DNA from 3 places in the Cronobacter turicensis genome. Region 1 is predicted to be linked to each of the others. Evidence: predicted binding sites of a transcription regulator. Region 1 holds the regulator's gene; each other region holds the start of a gene.

Evidence for each region. The regulator CRP, encoded in region 1, controls carbon source genes, mostly activating them, when cyclic AMP is high. The targets are predictions, from matches to a motif close to ATGTGANNNNNNTCACAT.
Region 2: AB8W27_RS13630 (ABC-F family ATPase) is a predicted target of CRP. The motif match lies at 2,292-2,309, and genes of this name have one in related genera.
Region 3: bhsA (multiple stress resistance protein BhsA) is a predicted target of CRP. The motif match lies at 3,938-3,955, and genes of this name have one in related genera.

Annotation. Positions count from the first base shown of each region.
Region 1 covers NZ_CP165997.1:347,315-354,335, reverse strand. Annotated here, with positions in the region: gene AB8W27_RS01640 (nicotinate phosphoribosyltransferase) at 1-176, opposite strand, end outside; gene prs (ribose-phosphate diphosphokinase) at 188-1,045, opposite strand; gene AB8W27_RS01630 (NUDIX domain-containing protein) at 1,242-1,961, shown strand; gene AB8W27_RS01625 (hydrolase) at 2,034-3,050, shown strand; gene AB8W27_RS01620 (YheU family protein) at 3,051-3,269, shown strand; gene AB8W27_RS01615 (phosphoribulokinase) at 3,317-4,186, shown strand; gene AB8W27_RS01610 (OsmC family protein) at 4,234-4,638, opposite strand; gene crp (cAMP-activated global transcriptional regulator CRP) at 4,948-5,580, shown strand; gene AB8W27_RS01600 (YccS/YhfK family putative transporter) at 5,643-7,021, shown strand, end outside.
Region 2 covers NZ_CP165997.1:2,859,455-2,866,475, forward strand. Annotated here, with positions in the region: gene AB8W27_RS13625 (filamentous hemagglutinin N-terminal domain-containing protein) at 1-597, shown strand, start outside; gene AB8W27_RS13630 (ABC-F family ATPase) at 679-2,271, opposite strand; gene ldtB (L,D-transpeptidase) at 2,491-3,411, shown strand; gene AB8W27_RS13640 (GntR family transcriptional regulator) at 3,483-4,199, opposite strand; gene AB8W27_RS13645 (PTS sugar transporter subunit IIC) at 4,212-5,549, opposite strand; gene AB8W27_RS13650 (glycoside hydrolase family 1 protein) at 5,585-6,961, opposite strand.
Region 3 covers NZ_CP165997.1:2,581,250-2,588,270, reverse strand. Annotated here, with positions in the region: gene ycfP (alpha/beta hydrolase YcfP) at 1-248, shown strand, start outside; gene AB8W27_RS12365 (NAD(P)/FAD-dependent oxidoreductase) at 486-1,790, shown strand; gene AB8W27_RS12360 (glycine zipper 2TM domain-containing protein) at 1,976-2,515, shown strand; gene AB8W27_RS12355 (TetR/AcrR family transcriptional regulator) at 3,158-3,787, opposite strand; gene bhsA (multiple stress resistance protein BhsA) at 4,040-4,297, shown strand; gene AB8W27_RS12345 (L,D-transpeptidase family protein) at 4,352-5,326, opposite strand; gene mfd (transcription-repair coupling factor) at 5,459-7,021, opposite strand, start outside.

The DNA.
Region 1 (7,021 bases):
CACTGCAGGAACCCCTGCAGGCCGAAAAACACCAGCTTGCCGTCCGCGACAGGAGAGTGGAAATGACGGTCGCTGCGCGGCGTAAAGTTGGAATAGACTTTGGTGGTGCCTGCCGGATACTGCTCGCGGTGCGACACTTTGTAGCCATCAATAGCCAGAATCGGATTCATGTTCATCTTCCCTCTCCTTACGCGTTATAAATTTTATTGATATCAATCATTTCTACCCGTTCCTGCGCCAGTTCAGCGGGCGCGAAGGAGGTGGTCGTATACAACTGGTCGATGCCGTTATTCAGCAGGTTGTCGACGCCTTTAGAAAACACGCCGTGGGTAACATAGAGGCTGACGCTTCGCGCGCCTGCCTCGCGCAGTACCTGGGCTGAGCCGATAAACGTACCGCCCGCGTCACAGAGATCGTCCACGATCAGTGCCGCTTTGCCTTGCACATCGCCGTCTACCAGGCGAAAACCGGTCAGCTCGCCGGTCGCGACATTGCGCTGTTTGGTCAGAATGGCGAACTCATGGACGCCTGCGGCCTGCGCGACGGCATGGATTTTCTTCAGCGCCCCGGCATCCGGCGCCACCAGCATTAACTCGCCGGCCTTCAGGGCGCGCTCAAGCGTCTTGCTTTGTAACAGGCAACGCTCCTGCGGGATAGCCACCAGATTTTCAATCGCGGCGGCGGCGGCCTCACTGTGGGGGTCGAGTACCCTCACTTTGTCGAAACCGAGGGTGTTCAACTGGCGGGCGAAGACTTTCAGCGCAAAGCTGTCGCCTGGCTGCATGTGCCTGTCCTGACGCGCATACGGCAGCCACGGCAGTTCCAGATGGCTGAAGCGCACATCGCAGTGTTGACGCACCGCGTCGGTCAGTTGCGCCAGCACCATAAAATCGTCCATCGTTTTCATGGCGGCGGCGCGAATACACATCAGCGAGGCGACGCGCGGCAGTTCGCCGGTTACTTTCGCCCATACGGCGCCGTCAGGAAAACGCCCGGTCTGTGTTGCAATCTCTTGTCCGTCTACCATCAGTTGCGGCTGCATCATTTTCGCCCCCGGTTAATGAGTTTGTGTCCTTGCGACACATTTAATGTTGTCCAAGAGACACTAATAAACAAGCGATATTTTCGCCGCGCTGGCTAAAAAATAGCATGTTACTGAAAATTAAAACATTACAGGTTTACTTTGTCCCGGTGCCCTGGGCTGGTAAACTTGTCTCTGAGACAATTAAACGGAGCGGCGCATGACCACTGAAGCGGAATATCTGGAAAACTATGACCCTGCGCGGTTCCCTTCTCCGCTGGTGACCGTCGATAGCGTGCTGTTCACCCTGCATGACCAGGCGCTTTGCGTGCTGCTGGTACAGCGCGCCCGTCAGCCGCAGCAGGGGCGCTGGGCGCTGCCGGGCGGGTTTATCGATATGCGCAAGGATGACTCCACCCATGCGACGGCGCTGCGTAAGCTGACCGAGAAAACCGGCGTGCGCCCGTCATGGCTGGAGCAGCTGGAGACCTTCTCCGGCCCGGATCGCGATCCGCGCGGCTGGAGCCTCACCACCGCCTGGTTTGCGCTAATCGCCTGGGTCGACTGCCAGCCGCATATCGCCTCCGTCAGCGATGCGCAGTGGGTGCCGGTGGCGGAGCTTGGCGCGATTGAACTGGCGTTCGATCACCTGACGATTATCGACGCGGCGCTGCGCCGCCTGCGTCAGAAAACGATGTATTCGCTCCTGCCGGTTTACTGTCTGCCGGAGTGCTTTACGCTGAGCCAGCTTCAGGAGGCGACGGAAATTATTCTCGGCCAGCCCATTCAGCGTAAAAGCCTGATCCGCCGCTTTGAAGCCTCCGGGATGTTTGAAGAGACCGGCGAGAGCGTCGCCACCGGCGCCCGTAAGGCCAGGCTCTGGCGACGCAAGCCGGACGCCGATATTCACCTGTTCTCGCGCAATTTACTGGCTGAATGATCCGCACCAAAGCATCAACAAAATGGATAACAACCGGTATAGTAGTTAGCGAACTAATAAAAGACATCAGCTATGGCCGACATTACTCCCGCAGAACTTCCTGCACTGAACACCGATTCCTCACACTTTCAGCCAATGCCGGGAGTCAGCAATCCACACCTGCAAACCATGCTGCCGCGCGTGCTGCGCCGCCGGGTGCAATTTGAGCCGTACTGGCAGCGTCTGGATTTGCCGGACGGCGATTTTGTCGACCTCGCGTTTAGCGAAAACCCTGACCAGGCGCGCCATAAGCCGCGTCTGGTGGTGTTTCACGGGCTCGAAGGCAGCCTGCACAGCCCTTACGTTCACGGCCTCATCCATGCGGCGAAAGCACGCGGCTGGCTCGGCGTGGTGATGCACTTTCGCGGCTGTAGCGGCGTGCCGAACAAGATGGGGCGCATCTACCATTCTGGGGAAACCGAAGACGGCACCTTTTTCCTGCGCTGGCTGGATGAACGCTACGGCACCGTGCCGACGGCGGCGGTCGGCTATTCGCTCGGCGGCAATATGCTTGGCTGCCTGATGGCGGAGATTGATGCCCGTTTCCCGCTGACCGCAGGCGTAATTGTGTCCGCGCCCTTTATGCTGGAACACTGCTGCAACCATATGGAAAAAGGGTTTTCGCGCTTCTACCAGTTCTATTTGCTGAACCTGTTGAAAGCCAACGCCTCTCGTAAGCTAAAAGCCTGGCCCGGCACGCTGCCGATTGAACTCGCCCAGCTTAAACGTCTGCGCCGCATTCGCGATTTCGATGATTTGATAACGTCGAAAATTCACGGCTTTCGCGACGCCGTCGATTACTATCGCCAGTGCAGCGCCATGCCGCGTCTTACGAATATCACCCGCCCGACGTTGATTATTCATGCCAAAGACGACCCGTTCATGGATCATCACGTGATCCCTGATACCGCCGCGCTGCCTGCTAATATTGAATATCAGCTGACGGAGCATGGCGGCCACGTGGGCTTTGTCGGCGGCACGCTGCGTCAGCCCAGAATGTGGCTGGAGCAGCGCATTCCTGACTGGTTAACCCCTTATCTGGACCGATAAATGATCATTCCCTGGCAAGAGCTGGCGCCCGACACCCTGGACCGCCTGATTGAAGCCTTCGTCTTGCGCGAAGGCACCGATTATGGTGAACATGAACGCTCGCTTGAGCAAAAGGTCGCCGACGTGCGGCGTCAGTTGCAAAGTGGCGAGGCCGTTCTTGTGTGGTCTGAACTGCACGAAACGGTCAATATCATGCCGCGTTCGCAGTTTCGCGGTTAACGTTCCAGGCGGAGCCCTGCCCCGCCGCTTCAGGGAGTTGTCTCGCTATGTCTGCCAAACATCCGGTTATCGCCGTCACGGGCTCCAGCGGCGCGGGAACCACCACCACCAGCCTCGCGTTTCGCAAAATTTTCGCCCAGCTGAATCTTCATGCCGCCGAAGTGGAAGGCGACAGCTTCCATCGCTACACGCGCCCGGAAATGGACATGGCTATCCGCAAAGCGCGCGATCTTGGCCGCCACATCAGCTATTTCGGCCCGGAGGCGAACGATTTTGGCCTGCTGGAGCAAACCTTTGTGGAGTACGGCCTGACCGGCAAAGGGCAGTCGCGCAAATATCTGCACACCTATGACGAAGCGGTGCCGTGGAACCAGGTGCCCGGCACCTTCACGCCGTGGCAGCCGTTACCGGAACCGACAGACGTGCTGTTTTACGAAGGGCTGCACGGCGGCGTGGTGACGCCGCAAAACGACGTGGCGAAACATGTCGACCTGCTGGTGGGCGTGGTGCCTATCGTCAACCTTGAGTGGATACAAAAGCTGATTCGCGATACCAGCGAGCGCGGCCACTCCCGCGAGGCAGTGATGGATTCCGTGGTGCGCTCCATGGAAGATTACATCTCCTACATCACGCCGCAGTTCTCGCGCACCCATATTAACTTCCAGCGCGTGCCGACGGTGGACACGTCCAACCCGTTCGCCGCGAAAAGTATCCCGTCGCTCGATGAGAGTTTCGTGGTGATTCACTTCCGCAATCTGGACAATATCGATTACCCCTGGCTGCTGGCGATGCTACAGGGCTCGTTTATCTCGCACATCAATACGCTGGTGGTGCCGGGCGGCAAGATGGGGCTGGCGATGGAGCTTATTATGCTGCCGCTGGTGCAGCGGCTGATGGAAGGGAAACAGATAGCGTGACAGAATGGCCCGGTGGCGCTGCGCCTGCCGGGCCGCCCGCCGTCACATCACGCGTCGATCACTTCGTAAGAATGGGTGATGTTGACCCCTTTGCCGAGCATCAGCGCCACTGAACAGTACTTCTCCGCCGACAGATCCACCGCGCGCGACACTGCCGCGTCTTTCAGATCTTTACCCGTCACCACAAAGTGCAGATTGATATGCGTGAACAGACGCGGAGCCTCTTCGCGACGCTCTGAGGTCAGCTTCACTTCGCAGTCGGTCACGTCGTGACGGCCTTTTTGCAGAATAGAGACCACATCAATGGCGCTGCAGCCACCTGCCGCCATTAAGACCATTTCCATCGGGCTCGGCGCTTTGTCGCCGGAGTTGCCGTCCATCAGGATCTGATGCCCCGAAGCGGACTCGCCAAGGAAGGTTAAGCCTTCCACCCATTTCACTCGTGCATGCATGTTATTCGCTCCAGGCTATTCATTTTTCTGACAGATTACGCGCGCGCGTCATCAGAGGCAACGGAAGGCGACCTGCGTCAAGCTGAAACGAGACAACAGGAGACACCTGATAAAAGCTATGCTAAAACAGTCTGGATGCAGCGGCGATACATTGATGTTACGCATGGGTGCAGAGGAGAAGACAATTTATCGGCTGCGATGTCCACGGACAGCCAACTTCCCTGGAAGCGGGAAGATGATGATTGCAAAGCCAGACAGGGGTTACGCGCCCTGTCTTTGGAGCCAGTTTAAAACAGAGGATAACCGCGCATGGTGCTTGGCAAACCGCAAACAGACCCGACTCTTGAATGGTTCTTGTCTCATTGCCACATTCATAAGTATCCATCTAAGAGCACGCTGATTCACCAGGGTGAAAAAGCGGAGACGCTGTATTACATCGTCAAAGGCTCAGTGGCAGTGCTGATCAAAGATGAAGAGGGCAAGGAGATGATCCTCTCGTACCTGAATCAGGGAGACTTCATCGGCGAACTGGGTTTGTTCGAGGAAGGTCAGGAACGCAGCGCCTGGGTTCGCGCTAAAACTGCCTGTGAAGTGGCTGAAATCTCCTACAAAAAATTCCGTCAGCTGATTCAGGTTAACCCGGATATTCTGATGCGTCTCTCCTCGCAGATGGCTCGCCGCCTGCAAGTCACCTCAGAGAAAGTGGGCAACCTCGCCTTCCTGGACGTGACCGGCCGCATCGCTCAGACGCTGCTGAACCTGGCGAAACAGCCGGACGCGATGACCCATCCGGACGGAATGCAGATTAAAATCACGCGTCAGGAAATCGGCCAGATTGTCGGCTGCTCCCGCGAAACCGTTGGCCGCATTCTGAAAATGCTCGAAGATCAGAACCTGATCTCCGCCCACGGTAAAACTATTGTGGTTTACGGTACCCGCTAAAAAATCAAAAAACGGCGTGTCGCTTCGGTAACACGCCGTTTTTGTATCTATACTTCTCCCCTATGTGGCGTCGTCTTATCTATCACCCTGAAATTAATTACGCTTTACGGCAAACGCTGATCTTAAGCCTGCCGGTGGCGGTCGGGTTGATGCTGGGCCATCTCCAACAAGGGTTGCTGTTTTCACTCGTCCCCGCCTGCTGCAATATTGCCGGTCTCGATACCCCGCACAAACGCTTCTTCAAACGCTTGATCATCGGCGCCTCGCTGTTTGCGCTGAGCAGCCTGGCGGTACAGTTTCTGCTGTTACAGGCCATCCCGCTGCCGCTTATTCTGCTGATGCTGGCGCTGCTGCTGGGCGTGACGGCGGAGATAAGCCCCCTGCATGCGCGCCTGCTGCCCGCGTCGCTTATCGCGGCCATCTTCACGTTAAGCCTCGCCGGGAATATGCCCGTCTGGGAGCCGATGCTGCTCTACGTTCTCGGCACGCTCTGGTATGGCGCGTTTAACGGTTTCTGGTTCTGGCTGTGGCGTGAACAGCCGCTGCGTGAATCGTTAAGCCTGATTTATAAAAGCCTCGCCGACTACTGCGAAGCGAAATACAGCCTGCTGACGCGCCACACAGAACCGGAACAGGCGCTGCCGCCGCTACTGGTGCATCAGCAAAAAGTGGTGGATCAGATAAGCCAGTGCTATCAGCAGCTACAGATGCTGTCGGCGACCAAACAGAACGGCTACAAACGCCTGCTGCGCACGTTTCAGGTGGCGCTGGATCTTCAGGAGCATATTTCGGTCTCCCTGCATCAGCCGCGTGAAGTGCAAAAGCTGGTGGAGCGCAGCCACGCCGAAGCGGTGCTGCGCTGGACGGCCCAGACCGTCGCCACGCGCCTGCGCACGCTCTCTGACGATATTCTCTACCACCGCTACTCGTACCGCTTCTCAATGGATAAGCAGATTGAGGCGCTGGCGAAAATCGCCCGTCAGCATCCGGACAACCCGGTCGGCCAGTTTTGCGAATACCATTTCAGCCGTATCGCCCGCGTGCTACGCACCCAGCGCCCGCTCTACGCCCGTGACCTGATGGACAGCGGCCAGCGCCGCCTGCCGCTGCTGCGGGCGTTGAAAAGCTATCTGTCGTTGAAATCCGCGGCGCTGCGCACCGCCGCGCGTCTGGGCGTAATGCTGGCGGCGGCGGGCCTGTTAGGGAGCGCGTTCAATTTACCGAAGCCGTACTGGATCCTGATGACGGTGCTCTTCGTCACGCAAAACGGCTATGGCGCGACACGGGTGCGCATCCTGCACCGGGCGGGCGGCACGCTGGCGGGGCTGATTATCGCGGGCATCACGCTGCACCTGAATGTGCCGCAGGGCTATACCCTGCTCGGCATGTTGCTGGTGACCTTAATCAGTTATCTGATAATCCGGCGGCACTACGGCTGGGC
Region 2 (7,021 bases), 1.9 Mb from region 1:
ATGTGTGATGGCGGTGGCACCATCGCCGGTAATACCATCAGCATGAGCAGCGGTTATTTTAATAATGATAAGGGAACGCTGAAAGGCAACACGGTTTATTTACAGGGCGATACGTTTGATGTGGGCAACGGGACGATTTCAGCAACCGGGAACATCACCGTAAACGCGGATAAGGATTTCTATGTGAATAACCACGGCGCTGTAGAATCGAGAGGGGGCGATATTACCATCAACGCCGCCGACAATTTCTCCAATGACGGCACCATCAAAGGCACCGGCGCGATTACGCTTAACAGCAGCACCTTCTCCAATAAAGGCAGCATTTCGACCGGCGATGACATCACGATTTATGCGGCGAAATCATTCGTCAATGAAAACGGGGGTTATATTAATGGCCGTGACGGTCTGTCAATCGAGGCGGTGAATACACTGGATAACGATGGCTCGCTCTATTCTTACGATACGATAACGCTACGTTCCCATCGGGTGACTAACCATAAAGGCGCTAAAATCTCCAGCGACGATAATGAGATTTTCACCGATCGCTTTGTGAATCATGGCCGCATTGAAGGGTATTACGATCTACACGACTATTAATCGCCCCAGGCGGTTTAACGCCAGTCCATAAAAAAAGGGGAGTCAGATGACTCCCCGTTTTTATTTTCGCAAGGCGAGTAATTATTCGATGCCTTTGCTGCGCAGATAATCTTCGTAACCGCCGGAGAAATCCACCACGCGCTCCGGAGTGATTTCAATCACGCGGGTCGCGAGAGAACTGACGAACTCACGGTCGTGGGAAACGAAAATCAGCGTGCCCTGGTACATCTCCAGCGCGGCGTTCAGTGATTCGATCGATTCCATATCCAGGTGGTTGGTGGGTTCGTCCATCACCAGAACGTTCGGTTTTTCCATCATCAGCTTGCCGAACAGCATGCGGCCCTTTTCACCACCGGACAGCACTTTGGCAGGCTTTTTAATATCGTCCTGGCTGAACAGCAGACGGCCGAGAATGCTGCGAACCGCCTGCTCGTCGTCGCCTTCCTGTTTCCACTGGCTCATCCATTCGAACACGGTCAGATCGTTGGCGAATTCATATTCGTGATCCTGCGCGTAGTAGCCAATCTGCGCATTCTCAGACCATTTCACGGTGCCGTGGTCCGGTTGCAGTTCGCCGACCAGCGTTTTCAGCATGGTGGATTTACCCACGCCGTTGGCGCCCAGAATCGCCAGCTTTTCGCCCACTTCCAGCAACAGGCTGACGTTTTTAAACAGCGGGCCGTTATCGAAGCCTTTCGTCATCGCTTCCACTTCCAGCGCATTGCGGAACAGCTTTTTATCCTGCTCGAAGCGGATAAATGGGTTCTGACGGCTGGAGGCTTTCACCTCTTCCAGTTTGATTTTATCAATCTGGCGGGCGCGGGAGGTCGCCTGACGGGATTTCGAGGCGTTGGCGCTAAAGCGGCTGACGAAGGATTGCAGGTCGGCAATCTGGGCCTTTTTCTTGGCGTTGTCAGCCAGCAGACGTTCGCGCGCCTGGGTGGCCGCGGTCATGTACTCGTCGTAGTTGCCCGGATAGACGCGCAGCTCGCCGTAGTCGAGATCGGCCATGTGGGTGCAGACCATGTTCAGGAAGTGACGGTCATGCGAGATGATGATCATGGTGCTGTCGCGATCGTTGAGCGTCTGTTCCAGCCAGCGAATGGTATCGATGTCCAGGTTGTTCGTCGGTTCATCGAGCAGCAGGATGTCCGGGTTCGAGAACAGCGCCTGCGCCAGCAGGACACGCAGCTTCCAGCCAGGAGCGACTTCGCTCATCGGGCCGTAGTGCTGCTCCAGCGGAATGCCGACGCCCAGCAGCAACTCACCGGCGCGGGACTCTGCGCTGTAGCCGTCCATTTCGCCATATTTCACTTCGAGATCGGCCACTTTATAGCCGTCTTCTTCGCTCATCTCCGGCAACGCATAGATGCGATCGCGTTCCTGCTTCACTTCCCACAGCTCGCCGTGGCCCATGATCACGGTGTCCAGCACGGTGTATTGTTCAAACGCGAACTGATCCTGGCGCAGCTTACCGATGCGTTCGTTAGGGTCGAGCGAGACGTTGCCCGCGCTCGGCTGTAAATCGCCGCCGAGGATCTTCATGAAAGTGGACTTGCCGCTCCCGTTGGCGCCAATCAGACCGTAACGGTTGCCGCCGCCAAACTTGACGGAAATGTTTTCAAACAGCGGCTTACTGCCGAACTGCATGGTGACGTTGCTGGTAACTAACACGCGTAATTCCTGGGTAAGATGTGTGATAAACAACGCATTATGCCATAACTCCGAATTTATTTCCCCCGTCAATGGGCTGACTACACTGACTCAGGAATGGGAAAAAAATGTGAATAAGCACACATCTCAATTCCCTGCCACGGAGAATGCACATATAATGCGCTCCCTGTATTCTTTCGTTCACTCTAACGGCCGGTCCGGCAACGATATTTGCATAACATGAAGATGAAATTACGCACGCTTTTAGTGGCAGCCTTCGCAGTCGTCGGGTTTTGTAACTCCGCCTCTGCGGTGACTTATCCTCTGCCGACCGACGGTAGCCGTCTGGTGGGTGAAAACCAGGTGGTGACGATCCCTGACGGCAATAATCTGCCGCTGGAAGATTTCGCCGCACAGTATCAGATGGGGCTTTCCAACATGCTGGAAGCCAACCCGGGCGTCGACCCGTATCTGCCGAAAGGCGGCACCATTCTGAACATTCCTCAGCAGTTGATCCTGCCGGATACGCCGCATGAAGGCATTGTGATTAACAGCGCCGAAATGCGTCTGTATTACTATCCGCAAGGCACCAACACGGTTATCGTGCTGCCGATCGGTATCGGCCAGCTCGGTAAAGACACCCCGATCAACTGGGTGACGAAAGTCGAGCGCAAGCGCGCGAACCCGACCTGGACGCCGACCGCCAAGATGCACGCGGAATACGCGGCCGCAGGCGAACCGCTGCCGCCGGTCGTACCGGCTGGCCCGGATAACCCGATGGGCCTCTACGCGCTCTATATCGGCCGTCTCTACGCTATCCACGGCACCAACGCCAACTTCGGTATCGGCCTGCGCGTCAGCCACGGCTGCGTGCGTCTGCGTAACGAAGACATTAAATTCCTGTTCGAGAACGTGCCGGTCGGCACCCGCGTGCAGTTTGTCAACGAGCCGGTGAAAGCGACCACCGAGCCGGATGGCAGCCGCTACATCGAGGTGCATAACCCGCTCTCCACCAGCGAAGATCAGATCAACAACAACGAACTGGTGCCGATCATGCTCACCAAAGCGGTGACCACCGTCACCAGCCAGAGCGATGTCGATCAGAACGTCGTTGAACAGGCGGTGCAGAACCGTTCCGGCATGCCGGTCCGTCTGAATTAATCTGCCGCAAGGCGATAAAAAAACCCCGCGCGCATCGCTGCCCGCGGGGTTTTTTATACGCGCTGCCGCGCCTAGCCGTGATTCACCATGATAATGCCGCCGTGATCGTAGCGGTAATGGCAGCGGGCGTATTCAAGCGGCGTACCGTCATCCAGGTAAACCACCTGCTCCACTTCCAGCACCGGGTCGGTGAGGTCGCACTGTAAATAACGCTTATCCGCCTCCCCAGGCTTAAGCGCGCGCACCACGCGCCAGGAGCCCATCAGTTTCAACCCCAGCGTCTCCTGCACGTAGCCGAATACCGAGCTTTCGAGATGCGATTTGTTAAGCCCCGGCACCAGGTTTACCGGCATCAGCGTGAACTCCAGCGACACTGGCTCGTTATTAACCAGACGCAGGCGCACGAAGTCATACACCGGCGCGCTGGCGTCAATGAGCAGCGATGCCTGCTCTTTTTCATCGGGGAAACGCAGCTCGAATTTAATGATTTCGCTGGTGACCGTACCCAGCCCCTGCCACGTGCGGGTGGCGCCGAAATAGTCGCTGCCGGGGCGATCCCAGCGGGATATCTGCTGGAAATTTTTCCGCACGAAGGTGCCAAGCCCTTTGCGGGTATACACCAGCCCCTCGACAATCAGCTGGCGCATCGCCTGCTGAATGGTCATCCGGCTGGTGTTGAACTCTTCCGCGAGCGCAAACTGATCCGGCAGCGGCTCGCTCGCAGGATATTGCTGGCTGACGATCCGTTTTTTGATTTCCCGCGCAATTGCGATGTACTTCGCCGCCATCTGCCGCTTCCGTTATGAGTGGGGGGTGGAGTCTGCTATCTCGTTGTTTTTCATGGCTACCCGCTCAGCTATCCTGAGAAAAGGCAGGTAGAAGAATACACCAAAGACAATGATGATCAACTGAACCACGACCGCCCGCCAGTCGCCTGCGGTGGCAAGCCAGGCGCTCAGCACCGGCGGCGTCGTCCAGGGGATCATCACCACGCAGCGCGACATCAGCCCCAGCGACGTACAACACCAGGCGAAAAAAATACCCATGGCAGGCAGCAGCACGAACGGGATCATCAGCGGCAGGTTAAACACAATCGGCAGGCCGAAAATCACCGGCTCATTGATGTTAAACAGCCCAGGCGAAATCGCGAGCCGGGCAACCTGTTTCGACGATTTTTGCCGCGCGAAGATGAAAATCGCGATAAGCAGCGACAGCGTGCTGCCGGTGCCGCCAATCATGCCGAAGGTGGGGACGAAAATATTATTGATGATGTGCGGAATAGGCTGCCCGTTGGCGAATGCCAGCATATTCTCGTTGGTGTTGATCAGTAAAAACGGCTCCAGCACCACGCTGTTGACCACCGACTGATGAATGCCGAGCGTGAAAAGGAAATTCCCGAAGCTGTAGATAAAAAGCGTACCCGGAAGGCTGGTGTTGATAAGCCGCAGCGGCTGCTGGATCAGCGTGGTGATGAGATGAATTAAATCAGTATGCAGCACGCCCGCCAGCAGCGCGGCGACAATGGCGAAACCAGAAAGCGTGAGAATCGTTGGAATCAAGGCGGAAAACGACTGGCCTACCGCAGGCGGCACATTCTCGCCAAGCGAAATATCCAGCGCGCGGATGGACGAGATGCGGATAAACACCTCAGTGGCGATAAGCCCGATCAACACGCCCGCAAAAATCCCAGTCGAGCCGATATTGGCGAAGGCCAACAGCTGCGTCACGCTAACGGCATGCTGCGCGCCTTCCGGCACCACGTTGAGGCGCAGCGGCATCATGATGATAAAACTGCACAGCGCGATAACCACGGCGGAAACGGGGTTGCCAAAGTTGCGGTTGCGCGCCAGCGCCCAGGCGATCATCGGGGCAATCAACAGTGCGGCAATGTTCAGCGTACCGTTAATGATGGCTTCCCCCCAGATCTTAAAGCGCGCCAGCGTCTCGCCCTCCAGCACCCACGGAAACACCACGTTATTGATCAGTACCGCCAGCCCGGCCAGGATAAAGACCGGCATCACCATCGCGAACGCGTCGCGAAGCGAGCGCAGATGCACCTGCCCCGCCAGACGCGCGGAGTAATCGACAAATTTCTCAACAAATGCCTGCATTTTCGGCGTTATGGTTGTTTGCGTCATCATTCAGCCTCTTCTCGTCGCCCGCCCCGCTCGCGCTACAGCGTCTCGCCGTTGCTGGCGATCGCCTGCTTCAGCCAGCCGTAGCTCTTTTTGGGAACACGTTTAAGATCTTTCAGATCATGGTTTTCACGATTGACGTAAACCACGCCGTAGCGCTTACGCATATCGCCCTGCGAACTGAGAATGTCGATAAGCCCCCAGCCGAGATAGCCCATGACCTGCGCGCCGTCCTCCGTTATCGCCGCTTTCATCGCGTTGATATGATCCCGGTGATACGCGATGCGGTAGTCGTCCTCAATCGGGTGAACGCCATCCCACTGCTCAATAACGCCGATGCCGTTTTCAATCGGAAAGACCGGCAGCCGCCAGTCGTTGTAATAGCGGGTAATCAGGGTGCGAAAACCGAGCGGATCGATCTGCCAGTTCCATTCGGTGGCCTTCAGCCACGGGTTGGGTTTATCGCCATACCGCAGCCAGTCGTTCACCGGCGCGTCATCAGGAATGGCGTCGCTGTCGAGCGTTTTGCTGGCGTAGTAGCTAAAGGCCATAAAGTCGTTTTTCATCTGTGCGAGTTGCACCAGATCGCCTGCCCGGAAGATATCGTCGAACCCTTCGCGCGCCACTACCGCCATTACCGACGGGCTGTAGCCCTGGCCTGCGAAAGCGCGCAGCAGATTCTGGTTCAGGAATTCGTCATACTGCTGGGCGCAAAAAATATCGCGCGGCTTGCAAGTGGCCGGATAGATAAGCTGATGCGCCAGCATGCCGCCCATCAGCGCGCCGGGGAATTGCTGATGCAGGTAGTGCGTCAACTGACAGTGCGCCATCATCACGTGATGCTGGATTTGATACAGCTCGCGCAGCGTTTTATCGCCCTGCAAATAGCCGCTTACCCGGAACGCTTCCGGCATGTGATAGATGTTTTGCTCGTTAAACGTCAGCCAGTATTTCACCCGACCGCCGAAGCAGTCGATCATCTTCTGCCCGTAGCGTACAAAAGCGTCCATCACGCGCCGGTCCATAAAGCCGTTATATTTCTGCGCCAGCGCCAGCGGCATATCGAAGTGATACAGGCAGATCATCGGCGCGATGCCGCGGGCGAGAAGGCCGTCGATAAAGCGTTCATAAAAGGCGATGCCTTGCGGGTTAAACTCCCCGTCGCCCTCCGGGCAGACGCGGCTCCAGGCTATCTGGAAGCGGTAGCAGTTCATGCCCAGATCGGCCATCAGGTCGAAATCCTCTTCATAGCGGTGATAGCTGTCGGTCGCCACTTTCCAGTCTGAGGCAAATTCGCTCGCCTCGCGTATGTCATACACCGACGGGCCTTTGCCGTCTTCATTCCAGGCGCCTTCCGTCTGCATGCTGGAAACCGAATTACCCCACAGAAAACCGTCCGGCAGCGTGTGAGTCATCATTTTTCTCCTGTCGCTTTCATGTAAAGTCATAGTTTTAATATGACTAGTCATATAACT
Region 3 (7,021 bases), 2.2 Mb from region 1:
AAGGCAAAATCGACCGGCCGGAGGAGTATCTCGATATCGCGACCAAGTGCGTAGAGAACTTCCGCGAGAAAAACCGCGATCGCTGCCTGGCGATTCTTTCGCGCGAGGATGAGGCGCTCGACAGCCAGCGTTCGGCCGAACTGCTGCATCAATATTATGAAATCGTCTGGGACGAAGAGCAGACGCACAAGTTTAAAAACATCTCGCCGCACCTTCAGCGCATTAAAGCGTTCAAAGCGCTGGGGTAATTCCGCCGTCGCGCCAAAATACCGCTTCACCGAACAAACGGGTCAGCCAAACGCTGGCCCGTTTTTTGTTTAACTTTAATGCATAAAAATTGATGCACATCAAATTTGGTATGACCAATGCACCGTTCATGTTATGCTCGTCACTGTTGTGGGCCGTGTTGCTAAACTATTGTTAATTAAAAGCTATTTTTAATAACTTTGAATTAACAATTAGTTAAACACTTTAAGGGGGTCACGTTGACTACGCCATTAAGAAAGATCGTTATCGTGGGCGGCGGCGCCGGCGGACTGGAGCTCGCAACACAGCTCGGTCACAAACTGGGCCGCGGCAAAAAAGCGAAAGTCACGCTTGTCGATCGCAACCACAGCCACCTGTGGAAACCGCTGCTGCATGAAGTGGCGACCGGTTCGCTGGATGAGGGCGTCGACGCGCTGAGCTATCTGGCGCACGCGCGCAACCACGGTTTCCAGTTCCAGCTGGGCTCGGTGGTGGATATCAACCGCGAAGCCAAAACCCTGACGCTTGCCGAACTGCGTGATGAGAAGGGCGAGCTGCTGGTGGCTGAACGTAAAGTGCCTTATGACACGCTGGTCATGGCGCTCGGCAGCACCTCTAACGACTTCAACACGCCGGGTGTGAAAGATCACTGCATCTTCCTCGACAACCCGCATCAGGCGCGCCGTTTCCATCAGGAAATGCTCAATCTGTTCCTGAAATACTCCGCTAACCTCGGTGCTAACGGCAAAGTGAATATCGCGATTGTCGGCGGCGGCGCGACGGGCGTTGAGCTCTCCGCTGAACTGCATAATGCGGTTAAACAGCTGCACAGCTATGGCTATAAAGGGCTTACCAACGAAGCGCTGAACGTAACACTGGTGGAAGCGGGCGAGCGTATTCTGCCTGCGCTGCCGCCGCGCATCTCAAGCGCTGCGCATAATGAGCTGACCAAGCTGGGCGTGCGCGTGCTCACCAACACCATGGTGACCAGCGCGCAGGAAGATGGTCTCAACACCAAAGACGGCGAATTTATTCAGGCTGACCTGATGGTCTGGGCGGCGGGCATCAAAGCGCCGGATTTCATGAAAGAGATTGGCGGCCTGGAAACCAACCGCATCAACCAGCTGGTGGTCGAGCAGACGCTGCAAACCACGCGCGACCCTGACATCTTCGCTATCGGCGACTGCGCGTCCTGCCCGCGCCCGGAAGGCGGTTTCGTCCCGCCGCGCGCCCAGGCCGCGCACCAGATGGCCTCCTGCGCGCTGGATAACATCCTGGCGCAAATCAAAGGCAAGCCGCTTAAGCCCTATGTTTACAAAGACAAAGGCTCGCTGGTCTCGCTGTCGAAATTCTCCACCGTCGGCAGCCTGATGGGCAACCTGATGCGCGGCTCGATGATGATTGAAGGGCGTATCGCGCGCTTTGTTTATATCTCGCTGTATCGTATGCACCAGATTGCGCTGCACGGTTACTTCAAAACCGGGCTGATGATGCTGGTGGGCAGTATCAACCGGGTGATCCGCCCGCGTCTGAAACTGCACTAAGCACGCCATCCGCCTCTGTCACCCAGGGGCGGATGACATTTTATTTCCGTCGCCTTTTCCCTTCAGACTCCTCTTAATCCGCGGTTCTGCCCGACGTAATCCTGCTTTTTGAGTCGTTTTCCGATAGGCCATCTGTGGCCTTAATTGCAAAATTGTTACTAATTGCACAGCCGGGAGGAATTCCTGTGAATAAATCAATGTTAGCGGGTATTGGTATCGGGGTTGCATCTGCGCTGGGCGTAGCGGCGGTGGCCAGTCTGGATGTATTCAGCGCTTCGCCGAAATATGCCCAGGTGGTTTCCGCCACGCCGATTAAAGAGACGGTGAAAACGCCGCGTCAGGAATGTCGTAACGTGACGGTGACGCACCGCCGTCCGGTTCAGGATGAAAACCGCCTGACCGGCTCGGTACTGGGCGCGGTTGCAGGCGGCGTTATCGGTCATCAGTTTGGCGGCGGTCGCGGTAAAGATGTCGCTACGGTCGTGGGCGCGCTGGGCGGCGGCTATGCCGGCAACCAGATCCAGGGCCACCTGCAGGAAGGCGATACCTACACCACGACGCAGCAGCGCTGCAAAACGGTTTATGACAAAGCAGAGAAAATGCTGGGTTACGATGTGACATACCGCATCGGGGAAGAGCAGGGCAAAATCCGTATGGATAACGACCCGGGGAGCCGTATCCCGCTGGACAGCAACGGACAGCTGGTACTGAATCAGAAAACCTGAAAATAAAACAGCGTTACGCACCAATTGCCCCTCTTGCACTCAGGCTGAGGGGCTTTTTTTTTGCTTATGCAGGTGAATGAGAACCAAAAAGCGTTGTGAAAACGCTTATGCCACACGGTGAGGTGAGACATAAGCGTTTAAGGACAATTACATAGCATTGTGTTGTCTGAATAAGATAAAACCAGTGATCAGCACTGAGAGAAATGCGAAAAGAATAGAACCACCGCAGAACAACCAAAGGCCAAATAACAATGTTATTACTATTAGCACCTTAAATAATGGTAATAGCAAAACCATGTTCATCTTCCTTCTGTAGGTGTATAGCCAAAAAGCGTCTCGTGCCTTCCATATCTGAAACTCGATACACCACGGATACTGTGTGGAAAAACGTGCTCGTCCCTGTACGGCCCCGTCTTCATGACGTAAATAGCTCCTGTTCTAATAATTGGTGGTGCTAATTAATTAGCACACGAATAATCATTTCTTTGACCGTAAAAGAGTAGCTATTCTGGAGGATATATTTGCCAGTTTTTACCTATTAATAAATGTAACAGAAAGGCGCTCTGTGGGAATGAGATATTCATTTGGGTTATAAATGGGAGTGTGGGCGACGGGCGCCGCCCACGAAACAACAGAAATGCTTTACAGCAGGTGCGGCCACAGTCGCATAGTCATATTCACAATCTCAATCAATTCATCCTGCGTGGCGCCTTCACGGGCGCTGACAGACATACCGTGCACCAGGCAACTGATAAAGCGTACCAGCGCGGGCAGATCGCAATGCTGCGGAATTTCATTTTGCGCCTGACGCTCGCTTAAAAAGCGCAGCAAAATCGCTTCGCGTTGCGTATGGCGCGATTTCAGCGTGGCGGCAATCTCTTCAGACGACGCGGCAAGCGCGGCGGAAGTGGTCACCATAAAGCAACCCGCAGGGGTCTCTTTACTGGCGAAGCAGCGCGCTACCGCGCAAAGGTAGTCGTGCAGCGCTTCGTCAACGCGTTTATCGGCGTGAAACAGGAGCGTTTCCTGCTGCTGTGCAAACCGCGCGATATAGCGGTCGAGCACGGCGCGGAACAGCCCCTCTTTATTGGTGAACTCAGCATACAGCGTCGGGGCTTTCGCGCCGGTCGCTTCGACGAGATGCGCGAGCGACGTCGCTTCGTAACCGTGCTGCCAGAAGAGTGCCATGGCCTTATCAAGCGCCGCTTCCCTGTCGAACACTTTTGGTCGGCCACGGCTTTTTTTTGCGCAACTTTGGACTTCTGTTGTCATAGTGCCGTTTAACCTCTTTATGTAAACCTGCTACCAAAATACCCCTTTTCGCACCAGGAGTACCAGCAAAACCGCGCCATGAATGCTTTTACAGGCGATTCTGTAAGGGCTGCCGTTATTAATATAACGATCGTTAAAAATTATATTGACATGTGATGCGGATCACAACTATTCTTTACCTATCGATCGTTAATTAAATAATTTTTAACGACCACGTAACCAAATCCGCATTACAAAAGAAAGGGTACCCACATGAAAAACGTTAAAGCACTGTTAGCCGCCGCGGTCCTGAGTTCACTGTCATTCGCAAGCGTCGCCGCCGTTCAGGTGCAGTCCACTCCGGCTGGGCAGCAGAAAGCGGGCACCGTCTCTGCGACGGCCGGGACTAACCTCTCCTCGCTGGAAGCCGAGCTTTCGCAAAAAGCTGACGAGATGGGCGCAAAATCGTTCCGTATTACCTCAGCGAATGGCCCGAACAATCTGCACGGCACCGCGGTTATCTATAAATAAGCCGTCACGGTCGCACCGTTTAAGGCCCTGTCATCGGACAGGGCCTTTTTCGTTTCAGATGGCGTCGCTGGCGGGCATTGACGGGTGCGCGGTGACGTTAACCGGCACGCCGGAGCGCAGGCGCAGGGCATGGCCCATGACCTCCCGGTCGGTCTGCGGCGCGGCTTCAAAAGTTTTCAGCATCGCGTCCAGCACAATCGGCAGCGTTTTGGGGTCATCCTCAATGCGTTTCGACAGCGGCTGATGCACCTCGACAAAATGACGTCCATCCGGCTCGATGGACGCTTTCACCGGCGCGTTAATGATATTGACGCGCGTACCGACCGGCACCACGCTGAAGAGGTGTTTGATATCGTCATCGCGCAGGCGAATACAGCCGGAGCTGACGCGCATGCCGATACCGAAATCCGCATTCGTGCCGTGCAGCAGATACACGCCGCCGTAGGCCGCAAGACGAATGGCGTGGTGGCCCATCGGGTTTTCCGGCCCGGCAGGCACGACCGGCGGTAAATCGATTCCCTGCGCTTTATAACGCGCACGGATATTGGCCGTCGGCGTCCAGGTTGGATTGGCGCGCTTTTGCGAGACCGTGGTTTGCATCGTCGGTGTCAGCGTATCGCCGTCGAGCTGGCCGATGCCTATCGGGTAAACAGTGACGCTCTTTTCGCCCGGTGGGAAATAGTACAGCCGCAGCTCGGCAATATTAATCAGAATGCCTTCGCGCGGCGCATCCGGCAGCAGCATCTGGCGCGGAATCGTCAGCACGCTGCCCGCGCGCGGGACATACGGATCAACGCCGGGGTTGGCCTGCAACAGCGCCAGAAAGCCGACGTTATACCGTTTGGCGATGGCCTCCAGCGAGCCGCCGTCGTCCGCCACTGTGTGATACAGCGTTTCGCCAATCAGCCGACTCCCCGGCGCGGGGAGGGGGTAAGTATTCGCCAGCGCCTGGTTTGCGCCAAGCGTCATGCTGGCGACCAACGCGAGCCATGACAGCCAGCGTGAAAAACGTGCATATTCTCTTTTCATTTACCGATCCCAAAGGCGGAGAAGTTTTTGTAATTCATAGATAAAGAGAGAAGTATGGCGGGGCTTCGTCCAGGAAACCCTGGACGATTGCAAAGGATTGTAAAGTTACGCCCCGGGCGGGGCGTGATCGGATTACGGGAGGGTGTGTTCGGCGAGCTGCGCCATAAACTGACGCACCCATTCCATACGGTTTTTACGCTCGTCCAGCTCGCGGAAGAACTTCAGGCGCGTCGGGCCATCGAGGCGGTAATGCTGCGGCTCTTTTTGCAACAGGCCAATAAGCCAGCCAGGATCGACATGGTTTTTCTCGGCAAACTCAATGGTGCCGCCTTTCTCATTGGCCTCGATTTTACGCACGCCAAGCTTCTGCGCCTGCTGGCGCAGGGCGGCGATATCCAGCAGCGTACGCGCCGGGTCCGGCAGCAGACCAAAGCGGTCGATAAGCTCCACTTTGATCTCCTCAAGCTCCTGCTCTTTTTTGGCGCTGGCAATGCGCTTGTAGAACGACAGGCGCGTATTCACATCCGGAATGAACGCCTCCGGCAGTAGCGACGGCATTCGCAACTCCACTTCCGTCTGCTGGCTGGTGAGATCCTCAAGCGATGGCTCGCGCCCGGCTTTCAGCGCGTCAACGGCGTTTTCCAGAAGCTCCATATAGAGCGAGAAGCCAATGGTTTCCATCTGTCCACTCTGATCTTCACCCAGCAGCTCGCCCGCGCCGCGAATTTCCAGATCGTGCGTCGCCAGTGCAAAGCCCGCGCCCAGATCCTCCAGTGAGGCGATCGCCTCCAGACGTTTCTGGGCATCGGTAGTCATCGCCTTCGGCGGCGGGGTCAGCAGCCAGGCATAGGCCTGATGGTGCGAACGACCGACGCGGCCGCGCAGCTGGTGCAGCTGTGCGAGACCAAAATGATCGGCGCGTTCGATGATGATGGTATTGGCGGTCGGAATATCGATGCCGGTTTCGATTATCGTGGTACAGACCAGCACGTTAAAGCGCTGGTGGTGGAAATCGTTCATCACCCGCTCAAGTTCGCGCTCGCGCATCTGGCCGTGACCGATGGCGATACGCGCCTCCGGCACCAGATTCGCCAGCCGCTCGGCGGCTTTCTGAATGTTTTCGACATCATTATATAGGTAATAGACCTGACCGCCGCGCAGCACTTCACGCAGGATAGCCTCGCGCACCACCAGATTGTCATACTCGCGCACGAAGGTTTTCACCGCCAGACGACGCGCGGGCGGCGTGGCGATAATCGACAGATCGCGCATGCCGCTCATCGCCATGTTTAGCGTGCGCGGAATAGGCGTCGCGGTGAGCGTCAGAATATCGACATCGGCGCGCATCGCCTTGATACGCTCTTTGTGACGCACCCCGAAGCGGTGCTCTTCATCGACGATCAAAAGACCGAGGTCTTTCATTTTTACGTCGCTCTGCAACAGCTTGTGGGTGCCGATAAGAATATCGACTTTCCCGTCGGCGGCCTGCTCCAGCACCTGCGCCTGCTCTTTGGCGCTGCGAAAGCGCGACAGCAACTCAATGCGAACGGGCCAGTTGGCGAAGCGGTCACGGAAATTGTCGAAATGCTGCTGGGCCAGCAGGGTGGTCGGCACCAGCACCGCCACCTGCTTATTGTTCTCCACCGCCAGGAACGCCGCGCGCATCGCCACTTCGGTTTTACCAAAGCCCACGTC